Linked DNA regions of Thiorhodovibrio frisius. The protein of the gene in region 1 interacts with the protein of each later gene in a pairwise test. Links are inferred from orthologs where the notes say so. Each region holds a gene or a part of one and is shown in the gene's direction. Other genes may lie near its edges. The genes, in order: ftsZ, Thiofri_RS04295 and Thiofri_RS01765.

Evidence for each region.
Region 2: the proteins of ftsZ (region 1) and Thiofri_RS04295 interact in binary tests that used the Escherichia coli proteins (3 or more experiments, as listed by UniProt). The link is inferred for Thiorhodovibrio frisius from one-to-one orthologs.
Region 3: the proteins of ftsZ (region 1) and Thiofri_RS01765 interact in binary tests that used the Escherichia coli proteins (3 or more experiments, as listed by UniProt). The link is inferred for Thiorhodovibrio frisius from one-to-one orthologs.

The regions. Positions count from the first base shown.
Region 1 is NZ_CP121471.1:4,683,392-4,688,054, reverse strand. Bases 556-3,411 are described here. They hold ftsZ (cell division protein FtsZ), read left to right. Parts: upstream 556-1,326; coding sequence 1,327-2,496; downstream 2,497-3,411. Other genes in these bases: lpxC (UDP-3-O-acyl-N-acetylglucosamine deacetylase), read left to right, coding at 2,961-3,411; ftsA (cell division protein FtsA), read left to right, coding at 556-1,245. In the rest of the region: Thiofri_RS21385 (cell division protein FtsQ/DivIB), read left to right, coding at 1-4; more of ftsA, read left to right, coding at 16-555; more of lpxC, read left to right, coding at 3,412-3,872; Thiofri_RS21365 (DciA family protein), read right to left, coding at 3,914-4,450. UniProt on the Escherichia coli protein: Essential cell division protein that forms a contractile ring structure (Z ring) at the future cell division site. The regulation of the ring assembly controls the timing and the location of cell division.
Region 2 is NZ_CP121471.1:865,803-870,521, forward strand. What follows is about bases 1,022-3,933. They hold Thiofri_RS04295 (bifunctional tRNA (adenosine(37)-C2)-methyltransferase TrmG/ribosomal RNA large subunit methyltransferase RlmN), read left to right. Parts: upstream 1,022-1,880; coding sequence 1,881-2,987; downstream 2,988-3,933. Other genes in these bases: ndk (nucleoside-diphosphate kinase), read left to right, coding at 1,420-1,848; pilW (type IV pilus biogenesis/stability protein PilW), read left to right, coding at 3,020-3,844; Thiofri_RS04305 (helix-turn-helix domain-containing protein), read left to right, coding at 3,881-3,933. Also shown: Thiofri_RS04285 (hypothetical protein), read right to left, coding at 1-949; more of Thiofri_RS04305, read left to right, coding at 3,934-4,719.
Region 3 is NZ_CP121471.1:320,424-325,068, reverse strand. What follows is about bases 1,073-3,910. They hold Thiofri_RS01765 (rod shape-determining protein), read left to right. Parts: upstream 1,073-1,887; coding sequence 1,888-2,934; downstream 2,935-3,910. Other genes in these bases: mreC (rod shape-determining protein MreC), read left to right, coding at 3,026-3,910; gatC (Asp-tRNA(Asn)/Glu-tRNA(Gln) amidotransferase subunit GatC), read right to left, coding at 1,101-1,382. Outside these bases: Asp-tRNA(Asn)/Glu-tRNA(Gln) amidotransferase subunit GatA, read right to left, coding at 1-940; more of mreC, read left to right, coding at 3,911-3,922; rod shape-determining protein MreD, read left to right, coding at 3,926-4,408; mrdA (penicillin-binding protein 2), read left to right, coding at 4,418-4,645. UniProt on the Escherichia coli protein: Forms membrane-associated dynamic filaments that are essential for cell shape determination. Acts by regulating cell wall synthesis and cell elongation, and thus cell shape.

The DNA.
Region 1 (4,663 bases):
ATAGAGCACATGATCATGTCTAGACGCAGAGAGAATTTGGTAGTCGGCCTCGACATTGGCACCTCGAAGGTGGCAGCCCTGGTTGGTGAGATTAAAGCCGATGACAGTATCGAGATTGTCGGGCTTGGATTGCATCCGTCACGCGGCCTGAAGAAAGGCGTGGTGGTGGATATCGAGTCCACGGTGCAGTCGATTCAACGCGCGGTCGAAGAGGCCGAACTCATGGCCGGGTGCGAGATTCATTCGGTGCATGCCGGGATCTCTGGCAGCCATGTCGGTAGCCGCAATTCCGATGGAGTCACGGCCATCAAGGAGCATGAAGTCGGTCAGGGCGATATCGACCGGGTCATAGACGCCGCCCGCGCCGTGCCCATTCCAGCGGATCAGAAAATCCTCCACATCCTGCCGCAGGAATTCATCATCGACAATCAGGAAGGTATCCGCGAGCCCGTGGGGATGTGCGGTGTGCGCCTGGAAGCGCGAGTGCACATCATCACTGGTGCGGTCAGTGCCGCGCAGAATATCGTCAAGTGCATTCGTCGCTGCGGATTGGAAGTCGATGATCTGGTGCTTGATCAGCTCAGTTCGAGTTACTCGGTGCTCACCGAAGATGAAAAAGAACTCGGCGTTTGCCTGATCGACATGGGTGGCGGCACCACCGACATGGCCGTATTTACTGATGGCGCCATTCGCCACACAGCCGTGGTGCCCATAGCCGGCGATCAGGTAACCAACGACATCGCGGTGGCGCTGCGCACGCCCATTCATCACGCCGAATCCATCAAGATCAATCACGGTTGTGCTCAGGGCGAGAGCGCCGACGGCGACAATATTGAGGTGCCGAGTATTGGCGACCGGCCCGCGCGCCAGCTCTCGCATCACACCCTAGCCAATGTGGTCGAGCCGCGTTACGAAGAGTTGCTTGGCCTGTTGCAGGGCGAACTGCGCCGCAGCGGCTTCGAGGATCTGGTCCCCGGCGGTGTGGTCCTGACCGGCGGTAGCGCCAAGATGCAAGGTCTGGTGGAGCTGGCCGAGGATGTGTTCCGCATGCCGGTGCGCATCGGCGTGCCCCAGTATTTCACCGGGCTTGAGGATCGCATGCGCGATCCTGTCTACGCTAGCGGCGTGGGGCTGCTGATTTACGCCAAGCAACATCGATTTGAGGCACATCCCGAGTATCGCGACACTCGGGGGCTCGGTGGTGCCTGGCACAAATTCCGCTCTTGGCTGAGCGGTGATCTTTAGCACGGAATGCTATGCGGTGGTCGCTTCAGGGCAAGACAAGATCCATACCTCATTTAACGACAAGAAATCAGGAGAACTGCGATGACTTTTGAATTGTTAGACGCTCAGACCCAGACCGCGGTGATCCGTGTGATCGGCATTGGCGGCGGCGGCGGGAATGCTGTGAATCACATGGTGGCTTCGGATATCGAAGGAGTCGAGTTTATCTGCGCCAACACCGATGCGCAGGCACTCGAGAATTCCAATGTGAAAACCATTTTGCAACTTGGTACCGAAATTACCAAGGGTCTAGGAGCTGGTGCTGATCCGCAGGTCGGTCGCACTGCTGCCGAGGAAGATCGTGAACGCGTCAAGGACGCACTCGAAGGAGCCGATATGGTGTTCATCACCGCCGGCATGGGCGGTGGTACAGGCACTGGCGCTGCGCCCATCGTGGCGCAGATCGCGCGCGAGCTTGGTATTCTGACCGTGGCCGTGGTGACCAAGCCCTTCCCATTCGAGGGTGTCAAAAGGCGCAAGGTGGCGGACGCGGGCATTGAGGAACTGGCCAAGTCGGTTGACTCCCTGATTACCATCCCGAACGAGAAGCTCCTAGCCGTACTCGGCAAAGACATGAGCTTGCTTGATGCCTTCAGCGCCGCCAACGACGTGCTGCGAAACGCCACCCAGGGTATCGCCGAGTTGATCACCCGTCCCGGGCTGATCAACGTCGACTTCGCCGATGTCAAGACAGTGATGTCGGAAATGGGTGTGGCCATGATGGGCACGGGCGCCGCGAGCGGTGATGAGCGCGCGCGCGAGGCTGCCGAAGCTGCCATTAATAGTCCACTGCTCGAAGACATTGACCTGTCCGGGGCGCGCGGCATTCTGGTCAACATTACCGCCGGGAGTTCCCTGACCATTGGTGAGTTCACTGAGGTCGGCGACACCGTGCGGGATTTCGCCGATGACGATGCCACCGTGGTTGTGGGCACAGTTATTGATACCAGCATGGACAAGGAAATGCGCGTGACCGTGGTCGCGACCGGGCTTGGTGCGCGTGCTGCGGCCAAGGCTGAACAGCCAAAAATGCGTTTGGTCTCCAGTGAGCCCGAGCGCGCTGCGGCGCCGGATTATCGCGATATGGATCAGCCAGCTTACATCCGCAACAAGCGCGCAGCGGCCAATGCAGCGGCCAGCGAGGGAGGCTCCTCCGCAGCTGATCTGGACTATCTCGACATTCCCGCCTTCCTGCGCCGGCAGGCGGATTAGCGGCAATGGAGGGGCAAACAAGTGGGCGATGTGCCAGTGCAGGTTGGTTGCCTGGTGCGCCGCGCCACTTGGAGCGCGAATTTTGATGGGTTGACGTTTTGATGCGGAAGTTTAGATGCTAAATAATTGTTTTTGCAGCTTAAAGATTTCTGCATTCAGAGCCGCGCCTGGATGTTCGAGCAGGGATAAACGGCTTTTTCGCAAAAAGCGGGCTCACAGCGCTTGATTAACCTTCGGGAAAACCCTAATATGCCGATCAAACTAAGACAGGGCCGGTGCGGCTTGCATGCGCGCGGAATCATCAACGCGCCAGTCCGCTCCTCCGGGAAACAGCCGTTTCTTTTGCCGGGGTGGTCGGGGCCATGAGCAATCAAGGCCAATCAGGGCCATCCAGGGCCAATCCGAGCAGGAGCAATCAACTGGCGACGCCGCAGGGACTGTCGCAGCCAACGGAGAGCCTTACAATGATCCGGCAGCGAACTCTAAAAAACGTGATCCGCGCCACTGGCGTCGGATTGCATACCGGCGAGAAAGTGTATCTCACGCTGTCGCCTGCGGCGCCCGATACCGGAATTGTATTCTGCCGCGATGATCTTCCGTCGCCGGCCGAAATCAAGGCTAGCCCCGCCAATGTGGGCGATACCCTCCTGTCCACGACTCTAGTGCAGGATGGCGTGCGCATCGCCACCGTTGAGCACCTGCTCTCGGCTTTCGCTGGTCTTGGTATCGACAATGCCTATGTTCGTGTCAGCGCGCCAGAAGTGCCCATCATGGATGGTAGTGCCGCACCCTTCGTGTTTCTGATTCAATCCGCAGGCATCGAGGAGCAATCGCGCCCGAAGCGTTTTATCCGCATCAAGCGCCGCATCCGGGTCGAAGATGGCGATAAATTCGCCCAGTTTGATCCCTTCGACGGCTTCAAGGTGTCCTTCGCGATCGACTTTGATCATCCGGCCTTCGCATCGCGCGAGCAGTCGGCCAGCATCAATTTCTCAACCACCTCCTTTGTCAAGGAGATCAGTCGTGCGCGCACTTTCGGTTTTCTGCGCGACATTGAGGCGCTACGCCAACAGAATCTGGCGCTTGGCGGTACGATGGACAACGCTGTCGTGGTTGATGATTACCGGGTTCTCAATGAAGAAGGGCTCAGGTACCACAACGAGTTTGTCAAACACAAAATTCTTGATGCGATTGGCGACCTCTACCTGCTTGGTTACTCTCTGATCGGTGCGTTCCAAGGCTACAAGTCCGGCCATGCCCTCAACAATCAGTTGTTGCGTGCGCTTCTCGCCAACGAGGGAGCCTGGGAAGAAGTCACATTTGAGGACCCCAAAAAGGCGCCAATCAGCTATGGACAGCCTGTTGCTGTTGCTTGAAATTGCTCTTGCTGATTAAATAGCGGGCTGAGCTGAATCGGCTAGCTTGTCGTGCCGGGTTTGACCGTATTGGGTTTCCTGACATCGGGTTGTCTAGTGTCGGGTGCCTTGGCGTCGGATTGATGATGTCGGGCGATTCGCTCGAAGCAGGCGGCAATGCACGGATCCTGCACACCAAGGGCTGCCTGTTTCAGATGGGATGCCGCTGCCGCAGAGAGATGCGTGTGCTGGGGGTGGTCGCTGTCAATGCCGTGGCGCGAGGCCGGGGCAGCGACCAGCGGAGGGCACACGCGGATTTGGCATTGTTTGAGTGCGAGTCCTCGTTTTCTCAGGGCGCGTAGAATCTCCTGAGTGCAGAGTCGCAGCTTTGCTGCCCAGACGGGTGAGTCGGCGAAAAGCCGCAGACAGTCGCCGTCGATCTGTGCTTGGGAACAATGGCTGCGGACGTGGTCTGGAAGCAGCGGCTTGACGGTGCGAAGCAGTTTGTCGCGCTCATCGAGTTCCCGCAGCAAAACGGCCAGTGCGGTTGCCCGCTCGGGGCCAGCCAGGGTCTTGGTGGGACGGAGTTTTTTTAGCATCGTGCTGAATGCGCGGTCACCGCTTTGCAGGTACCGATGAAAACCGGGGGCTGATGACAAAGTAACGCCCCTAAGTCCAAATTCAGGGATCTAACAAACTCAGTTGGTGTCGCGCGCCGCTGAATTCAATTGCTTGTGATTGCCCTGGTGAGTTATTTGAACTCGCCAAATCTTTTTTTGTGTCCTTTTTCAACATTCGCCCAACCGAACCCG
Region 2 (4,719 bases), 3.8 Mb from region 1 along the record:
AAGCGGCATGGAAAGCTGATACGAATCGGTCGTAGTCAGATTCCGGCAGCGCGTTAATGCCGGCAGCGGCCTTGCGCCCGCCGCCGGTAGCGAACTGGCGGCAGAGTGCGTCGGCGCCATCGGGGCGCTCGAGTGGGGCGCGCACGCTGACCAGATAGCCGCCCTGGTCGAGCACTGTCAGCAGCGCATGCGCGCGCCCTGGTGCCTGTTGAGCCAGTGCGTTGCCGAGCACGCCGCTGACGCGCCGCGCCCAGGGCTCGGACGGCAGCCGCAGTAGGCAGTGGGTTGGGGATGCGAGCTCAGGCGCCAGGGCTTGCGCGAGCGCCATATCTTGTGCATAGCCGGCGCGCAGTTGGCCGAACGCCTCATCGGCGGCGATGAACTCGCGCGGGTCGTGATAGGGCTCTAGGCGTCGAAAGAGCGCGTCGGGCGGAAAATGCAGGTCGCTGACCTGTGCGCCATAGCCGTTGTAGTTGAGCAGAATGCCAAGCTCACGCAGCGCCTCGGTGTCGCGTGCGGACAGATCGACCTCGCTCGCCAGTGCGCGCGCCCTAGTGTCGAAATTATCGCCAAAGGTTCCAACCAGCGCCCATTCCAAGAATCGCCCGCCGAGTGCATGATTCACCAGCAGGCTGGTGCCTTGATCCGGGCGGGGGTCGATATGGGCCTCGAATCGGTCGTGGCTGGGAATTTCGCCCGCATAATGGTGGTCGAACCAGCGCACGCTCGCGCCGGCCTCAAGCACGCGCCTGAGGTCAGCCCGGTTTTTATCGAGCGAGATGTCAAGCACTGTCAGCCGGTCGCCCGCTGCCGGCGCGACGCGGCTCAGCAGCGCGATGTCGCGCTTGACGCCGGTGATCAGGGTGCTGTCGCGTGGCTCGCTCAGGCGCAGTTGTTGCAGCGCGCAAAGACCATCCGCATCGCCGTTGAAAAGGTCATAATCAGCCAAGGCAGGCTCCCCCAGGTTGTAATGCCTCATGAAGATGAGCCCGAAAATCCGCCCAAAATCGGCCCAAAATCTGCCAGTTGTCGCGAATCGGGGCGCCCGTGTCAGGGTGGCGAATGTTATACCCAATCGACATGGAATTGGGGCGTATTTTGGGGTGAGTGGTGGTCACGGGGGCTCTGCGGCAGGATGCTGCCGTGAAACCCCCAGCCTGAAGCCCCATGGGCAGGGTTTACTGCATCCCCAGTGACCGCTGCCCGGTCCGAGACAAGTCGAAAATCCATGTCCGCTTGGTATATTTTGCGCTTGACGGATGGATTTTCGGGCGCTTTCCCGATTAGACTTGTGCGCTGTCGTTGGATCATGGCGGCCGACCTGAAAGGCGAGCCCAGCTGTTGGCGCAGTTTGCCGATCACCGCCGATCCAGCACCTAGTTTCGTTTTTTATCGGGCGCAAGCCCAAAAGGAGTCAGCATGAGCGTCCAACAAACCCTGTCCATCATTAAACCCAACGCGGTTGCCAAGAATGCCATTGGCGCTATTTGTGACCGTTTCGAGAAAGCCGGGTTGCGCATTCTCGCCGCTCGCATGCTGCACATGTCCCGCGAACAGGCCGCTGCGTTTTATGCGGTGCATCAGGGCAAGCCGTTTTTCGACGAGCTGGTCGGCTTCATGACCTCGGGTCCGGTGCTTGCCATGGCGCTTGAGGGCGAAGACGCCATCGCGCTTAACCGCGAGATTATGGGTGCCACCAACCCCGCCCAAGCTGCACCCGGCACCATTCGTGCGGACTTTGCCGACTCCTTTACCGAAAATGCCGTGCATGGCTCGGATGCACCTGACACGGCGGCGACCGAGATTGCCTTTTTCTTCCCTGAGGGGGTCTGCGTGCGCACCCGCTGAGCGGATTATCGGCCATCCTGAATCGACCATTAATGAACACGCCATTGCTGAACGCAGAAGAATCTGTCAATCCGCTCGAGCTGGACCTCAAGGGTTGCGAGCAGCTCGCCATTGCGCATGGCGGCAAGGCCTTTCATGGTCGCAATCTGTTCAAATGGGTGCACAAGCATGGCGTGCTGGATTTTGATCTCATGACCGACCTGCCGGCGGCCATGCGTCAGTCCCTGGCGTTGCGGTGCCCCTGCGAACTGCCCCGGATCGCGCTGGAGCAACCGGCGCCCGATGGCACAGTGAAATGGATACTCGAGCTGGGCGATGGGCAGCGGGTCGAGACGGTCTTCATCCCGGAGGGGAAAAGACGTACCCTATGTGTGTCATCTCAGGTTGGTTGCGCGCTTGACTGCCGTTTTTGCGCCACCGCGCGTGAGGGCTTCAGCCGCAACCTGACGCCAGGTGAGATCATCGGTCAGGTGTGGGCCGCGACTCGTCGCACTGGTCTTGCCCCAACCAATGTGGTGCTGATGGGCATGGGCGAGCCGCTGGCTAATTTCGACGCCGTGGTGCAGGCCATGGCGGTGATGCAACATGATCTGGCCTATATGCTGGCCAAGACCCGGGTGACCCTGTCCACCTCCGGGCTGGTGCCCAATATCTACCGGCTCAAAGAGGTTGCCGATGTCTCGCTGGCGGTTTCGCTGCATGCGCCGGACAATGCGTTGCGCGATGAACTGGTGCCGATCAATCGCAAATATCCGCTCGAGGAACTGATCCCTGCCTGCAAAGCTTACGCCGGTTCCGACAAGCGGCGACGCATCACCTGGGAGTATGTCATGCTCGATGGCGTCAACGACAGCCTAGCGCATGCCAAAGCGCTGATTCGTCTGCTCGAGGGCGTGCCTTCTAAGGTCAACCTCATCCCGTTCAATCCATTTGCCGGCAGCGGCTTTGCGACCAGTCCGCCCGAGCGGGTCGATGCCTTTCGCCTGCGCCTGATCGGCGCTGGTCTGGTCACCACCACCCGCAAAACGCGTGGCGACGGCATTGCCGCCGCTTGCGGTCAGCTCGTTGGCCGGGTCGAAAACCGCCGGCGCGGGGCGCCGCAGCGGGTCGAGCTGGACCTCGCGAGGCCAGCAGCATGACCGAACTCGCGCTCATTCACCGGAGAATGGCTTTGACCGGACCGCTGCCGACTGATCAAGCCGGACATCAATTCAGATTCCTGCTGCCCACTGCGCTGGCGGTTGCCCTGTTTGGCTCGGGTTGCACGACCCTGCTGCCGAGCGGTGACAAGGACGACCTCGACGATCACGATCTCCAGGTCGAGCTTGGCACTGCGCCGGAAAGCCCGGCTGATCTCTACGTCAACATGGCTTCCGCCTATCTGCAACGCGGTCAGATTGATGCCGCCTTGACCCGCGCCAAGCAAGCGGTGCGAGAAGATCGTGGCAGCGCGCGCGCGCGCTACATGCTGGCGATTGTTTATCAGCGCATTGGCGAGCATGCGGACGCCGAGAAGCAATTCCAAAAAGCCGTCGAGATCGATGCGAAAAATCCTGACTATCGCAATGCCTGGGGCGTGATACTGTGCAAGCAAGCGCGTTATCGGGAAGCGGATGAACAGTTTCAGAAGGCGCTCGACAACCCGCTCTACGCCAACCCGGAGGTGGCCCTGGCGAATGCCGCAGACTGCGCACGGCGTGCTGGCGATACAGTTAAGGCGGAGCGTTATTGGCGCCAGGCACTGGAGAAGAATCCAAGATTCGGTCCGGCGCTGCTCAACATGGCCGGCCAGAACCTCGCGAATGGCGATGCCCAGGGCGCGCGCGGCTATATGGCACGTTATGTCGCAGCCGGAAATGCGGCCACGCCCCAGGCCTTGTTGCTTGCGGTGCGCATCGAGCGCGCGCTGGGCAACACCGCTGCGGCCAAGAAACTTGAAACCTCCCTGCGTCAGCGCTTCCCGGATGCAACCGAGATCATGGAGCTCGCCCCCTAGACTATGCCATCCAATATCCGCCACCGGCCTGAACCCATGCACAGCATTGACGAACCGACGCCCGCGCTTCACACCGATACGGTCGATCCACTTCACGACAGCGTTGGACGGCAGCTCAGAGTGGCACGGGAGACGGCCAATATTACCTTGGCGCAGATCGCGGCCGAGTTGCATTTGTCTGTCAGCACCATCACCGCGCTGGAGGACGACCACTACGAGGGATTGCCGAGCGAAGTTTTCGTGATCGGCTATCTGCGCGCCTATGCGCGCACACTCGGGCTGGATCCGGCCCCGCTGCTCGATCAATATCGGCGCGTGCAGCCAGCCGATAGTCATCCCACCATGCCTGTCGCACGGGCGCGAGCAGATAACAGCCGTTCCTTTGCCATCCCGCTGGCCCCACTGATCGGTTTGCTGTTGGCGCTGGTGCTCGGTGGCGCGGGATGGTTCGGGTGGACGCAACTGGGCGGCAGCGACTTCTTTGCCAATCTGCTCTCCGCGCCGGACGCCGATGACACTGGGGTAATTTCTCCGACGCCCAGGGTCGCGCGGCCCGTTCTGCCGCGTCCGCCGGCCGATGTCGATCCGGAGGCAGCTCTCAACCCAGAAGGCAGACCGCTGGATGAAGCCTCAGCTGACGCGGCTGCCGAAGCGCTGGATACCGAGCCCGAACTCGAGCCCGAGCCATCTGGAACAGCGCCGGAATCCGACTCCCCTCCCGCAGATGAAGAGCCGGCCGATGCAGACATGGCCGGCCTGATCGCGTCCATCGGCGCCGACGCGGACGAGAATGATACGGCTACTGAGAGTGATGGTAGCGAGGCTTCCGCCACGGCGGAAGTCATCATGACCTTCAGCGGACCCTGCTGGGTCGA
Region 3 (4,645 bases), 4.4 Mb from region 1 along the record:
CGACCACATAATAGGCCGGCACCGAGAGCGCGCTATTGGGCAGGCTGATCTCCTTGAGTTGCGCGCCCTGCTGGCGCAACAGCTTGATGGCGTCCTCGACTGCTGCGGCGATGCGCGTGTCGAGTTCCGGGTTCATGAACTCCTTGGGCAGGCCGATGCGCAGTCCTTGCAGGGGGGCATTGAGATCGGCCTGGTAGTCAGGCACCGGCTCATCGGCGCTGGTTGAGTCATAGGGGTCGAACCCGGCCATGGCCCGCAGGATAAGCGCGGCATCGGCGGCGTTGCGCGCCAGCACGCCAGCCTGATCCAGACTGGAGGCGAAAGCGATCATACCCCAGCGCGAGCAACGCCCGTAGGTGGGCTTGATGCCGGTCAGGCCGCAGAAGGCCGCTGGCTGGCGAATGGAGCCGCCGGTGTCGGTACCAGTGGCCGCCATGCACAGGCCAGCTGCCACTGCAGCCGCCGAGCCGCCGGAGGAGCCGCCGGGCACGCGGGTCGGGTCCCAAGGGTTTTTCACCGGACCGTACCAACTGGTTTCGTTAGACGAGCCCATGGCGAACTCGTCCATGTTGGTTTTGCCAAGGCTGATCGCGCCGGCGTCTTGCAGTCGGTTGACAACAGTTGCGTTGTAAGGGGCGATGAAATCGTTCAACATGCGCGATGCGCAACTGGTGCGCACGCCCTTGGTGCAGAAGATGTCCTTATGCGCAATCGGGACACCGGTGAGTGGGCCGCCTGCGTCACGCGCCAATTGCTGATCGGCAGCATCGGCGGCGGCCAGGGCGGTTTCGGGCGTGACCGTGATAAAGCTGTTCAGCAAGGGCTCATGGCGCTCGATGCGCGCGAGAAACTCCGCAGTCAGTTCGCGGCTGGAGAACTCGCGGCGGCGCAGGCGCGCGGCCAATTCGGCAATGGGCTCGCCGAGCGTCTGGTCGATCATGGTGCTGCAGTCCTAATGCTGGCGGTCAAAAAACTGGGCTGAGGGGCTGGGTCAATCGGAGCCGGAACGGATGTTCCGCTGGACAATGGTCTGGGCGGAGGGGCTGGGCAGAGAGTTTGGCGAGGCAGGTCCCCGCCCTGCCCCGGAGTCGCAGACATGTCTACTCGATGACCCGGGGTACCAGATAAAAGCCATCTTTAGTCATGGGCGCGATACTCTGGAAGAGTTCGCGCCTGTCCGGCTCGGTGGCATCATCCGGGCGCAGACGCTGAGTGAGTTCGAGTGGGTGTGCGAGTGGCTCGATCGCGCTGGTGTCGCAGGCGTTCATGTCCGCGACCATGGCGAAGATGTCGGTCAACTCGCTGGCATATTGATCGAGTTCGCTGGCATCGGCGGCGAGTTTGGCAAGATTGGCGATTTGCGCGACGTCGGATGATTGCATGGTTCCTGGACCCGGATCAGGTGCGATCCTGAAAAGCAGGATGCGCGGCGGAGTCGAAACAGCGCGCGGCAAGGCGCGTTTGGGATTAAGCTTGGCAAAAGTCCTGCCTGCGGCAGCGAGTGGCAAGCTACCACAAGAAGGCTCGCCTTGGAATTGGCCCGAAAAAGCGCCTGGCGATTTTGCTCGGGATTTTGCGCATTTGCTGCTGTGCGCAGTCGGATTGCCCGGCATGTTGGCGCGGAAATCGCTGAACTTGCCAAGCTGTTACCACTGGGTGTCTTGCCGAGGAGGCCCGAGATTGCTAGATTAGGCACCTAATCTGGCGTGCGGCAGTCCGCGCGGAACCGTCAAACAACCGCTTCATATTCCGGGGTGGCCGGGACTATGAGCGTTACCGTCAAACAACCGCTTCATATTCCGGGGTGGCCGGGACTATGAGCGTTACCGTCAAACAACCGCTTCATATTCGGGGTCGCCGGGACTATGAGCGTTAGGAAGAAAATCGATGCTTTTTAGACGCATTCGGGGCATGTTCTCCAATGATCTGTCGATCGACCTGGGCACCGCGAATACGCTCATTTATGTGCGTGGCAAAGGTGTGGTGCTCAATGAACCTTCGGTGGTTGCTATTCGACAGGACCATGACGGGGGACGAAAAACCGTGGCCGCCGTCGGCGAAGAAGCCAAGGCCATGCTCGGGCGCACGCCGCAAAATATCACCGCTATCCGCCCGATGAAAGATGGGGTGATTGCCGACTTCACCGTCACCGAGAAGATGCTCCAGTACTTTATCCACAAGGTACATGAGAGCCGGATCATTCGTCCGAGTCCGCGAGTTTTGGTGTGTGTTCCCTGCGGTTCGACCCAGGTTGAGCGGCGCGCTATCAAAGAGTCTGCTGCGGGTGCCGGGGCACGCGAAGTTTTTCTGGTTGAAGAACCCATGGCGGCGGCTATTGGTGCCGGCCTGCCAGTCGGGGAAGCACGCGGTTCCATGGTGCTCGACATTGGTGGCGGCACCTCGGAGGTCGGCATCATCTCACTCAATGGTATTGTTTATTCTCAGTCGGCGCGTATCGGTGGCGACACCTTCGATGAATCCATCATTAACTACGTGCGACGTAATTACGGGACGTTTATTGGTGAGGCGACCGCCGAGCGGATCAAGCACACCATTGGCTCGGCCTTCCCCGGCAGCGAAGTGCGCGAGGTCGAAGTCAAAGGCCGCAATCTGGCCGAGGGCATGCCCCGCAGTTTTACGCTGAACAGCAACGAGATTCTCGAGGCCCTGCAGGAGCCGCTTTCGGGTATTGTCAGCGCAGTTAAAATTGCGTTGGAGCAAACTCCACCCGAACTTGGCTCCGATGTTGCCGAGCGGGGCATCGTGGTCACCGGCGGTGGCGCGCTGCTGCGCGATTTCGACCGGCTGCTCGCCGAGGAAACCGGCCTGCCCGTGATTATCGCCGATGATCCACTGACCTGTGTGGCACGCGGGGGTGGCATGGCGCTCGATATGATCGACCAAAGGGGTGTTGACTTTTTCGTGGGCGAGTAGGTCGGTGGCGCATTGATCGGAATTCACACCCGCGCTAACCCTCTGATTTCGGTCGATTGATCCAGATCGGGCAATCTTCTGCAAACTTGGCATGAAGCCTCTGTTCAACCATGGACCCTCTGCTGCCGTGCGCATGGTGATTGCGCTGGCGCTGGCGTTCGCCCTCATTATTGCCGATCTGCATTATCGCCAGCTCGATGTCCTGCGCTCCAGCTTGGCCGTCACCGTCTATCCGCTGCATTTTCTTGCTGCCTTGCCAGCGCGCATCGCGCGCGATGTGGAAAACCAGGTGGTAAGCAACATGGAGTTGCGAGCCGAGAACGACCGCCTGCATCGGGAGAACCTGTCCCTGCGCGCGCGGTTGCAGCGGTTCGCGTCCCTTGAATCGGAGAACGAACGGCTGCGTAATCTGCTCGGCTCGGCGTTCAAGGTGGGCGAACGGGTGCTGATTGCCGAACTGCTGGAGGTGGACCTGGACCCTTACCGCCAGCAGGTATTGGTCGACAAAGGCGCGCTGTCCGGGGTCTTTGTTGGCCAGCCGGTACTGGATGCCAATGCGGTCATGGGGCAGGTGGTGCGCACCAACCCTCTGACTTCCACGGTGCTGCTGATTACCGATGCCCGCCACTCGCTGCCGGTTAAAATCAACCGCAACGGGCTGAGGTCGATTGCTATCGGGTCTGGACTGGTGGATCAGCTCAACCTGCTGCACGTGCCCAAAAAGGCCGACGTGCGGGTGGGCGATCTGCTGGTAACATCCGGACTTGGTGGCACCTACCCCCCTGGGTATCCTGTCGCGCGGGTGACCGAGGTGCGCATCGAGCCCGGCAAGCGGTTTGCCACCGTGAGCGCGGAACCCACGGCGCGACTTGATCGTAGCCATGAGGTTCTGCTGGTCTGGTCATTGCCGAAACTGATGGAAAGCGGGGCTATGACCAAAACAGATGGCGAGCATGCTGCCGCGATCAACTCGAATCTGGAGCCCTGAGCCATGCTGGCTGGCCGAACCCCGTGGGTGATTGTGCTGACCCTTGGCGCGGCCGGGTTTCTGAGCATTGTGCACATGCCCGACTGGGCCGTTGATTATCGCCCGCAGTGGACGGCGATGACGGTGATATTCTGGATCACCACCTTGCCTGATCGGGTCGGTGTCTTCTGGGCCTTTTTTGCCGGCCTGATGATGGACGTTGTGACCGGGTCTCTCTTGGGCCAGCACGCACTGAGCTTCTCGGTTATGGGGTATCTCACCGTTGAACTCGAGCAGCGCATCGCGCTTTTTCGCGCCTGGCAACAGGCAGTGTCGATCTGGCTGATTCTGACCGTGGAGCGCCTGCTATCGCTCTGGGTGCTGAGTGCCACCAACCAGCCAACACCCTCTCTGTCCTACTGGACCACCACCTTTGTCAGCATGCTGCTGTGGCCCTGGTTTGCCGCCGCGCTGCGAGGTCTTGTTCGGCGTCTGGATCTGGCTTAGCCTGAGCGCATGGTCGATTCATCGTTCAATAAGCCACGCAGTGGTGCGCGCATTTTCACCGGCCGCATCATTCTGGCCGGCGTACTGGTGGTAGTCTGCCTTGCCACCGTCGTGGCGCGGCTGGTGTATTTGCAGGTTTACAACAACGACCATTTCCGCACGCTGTCCGAGGATAATCGCGTTCGAGTGGAACCTTTGCCGCCGATGCGCGGGCTGATCTACGACCGAAATGGGGTG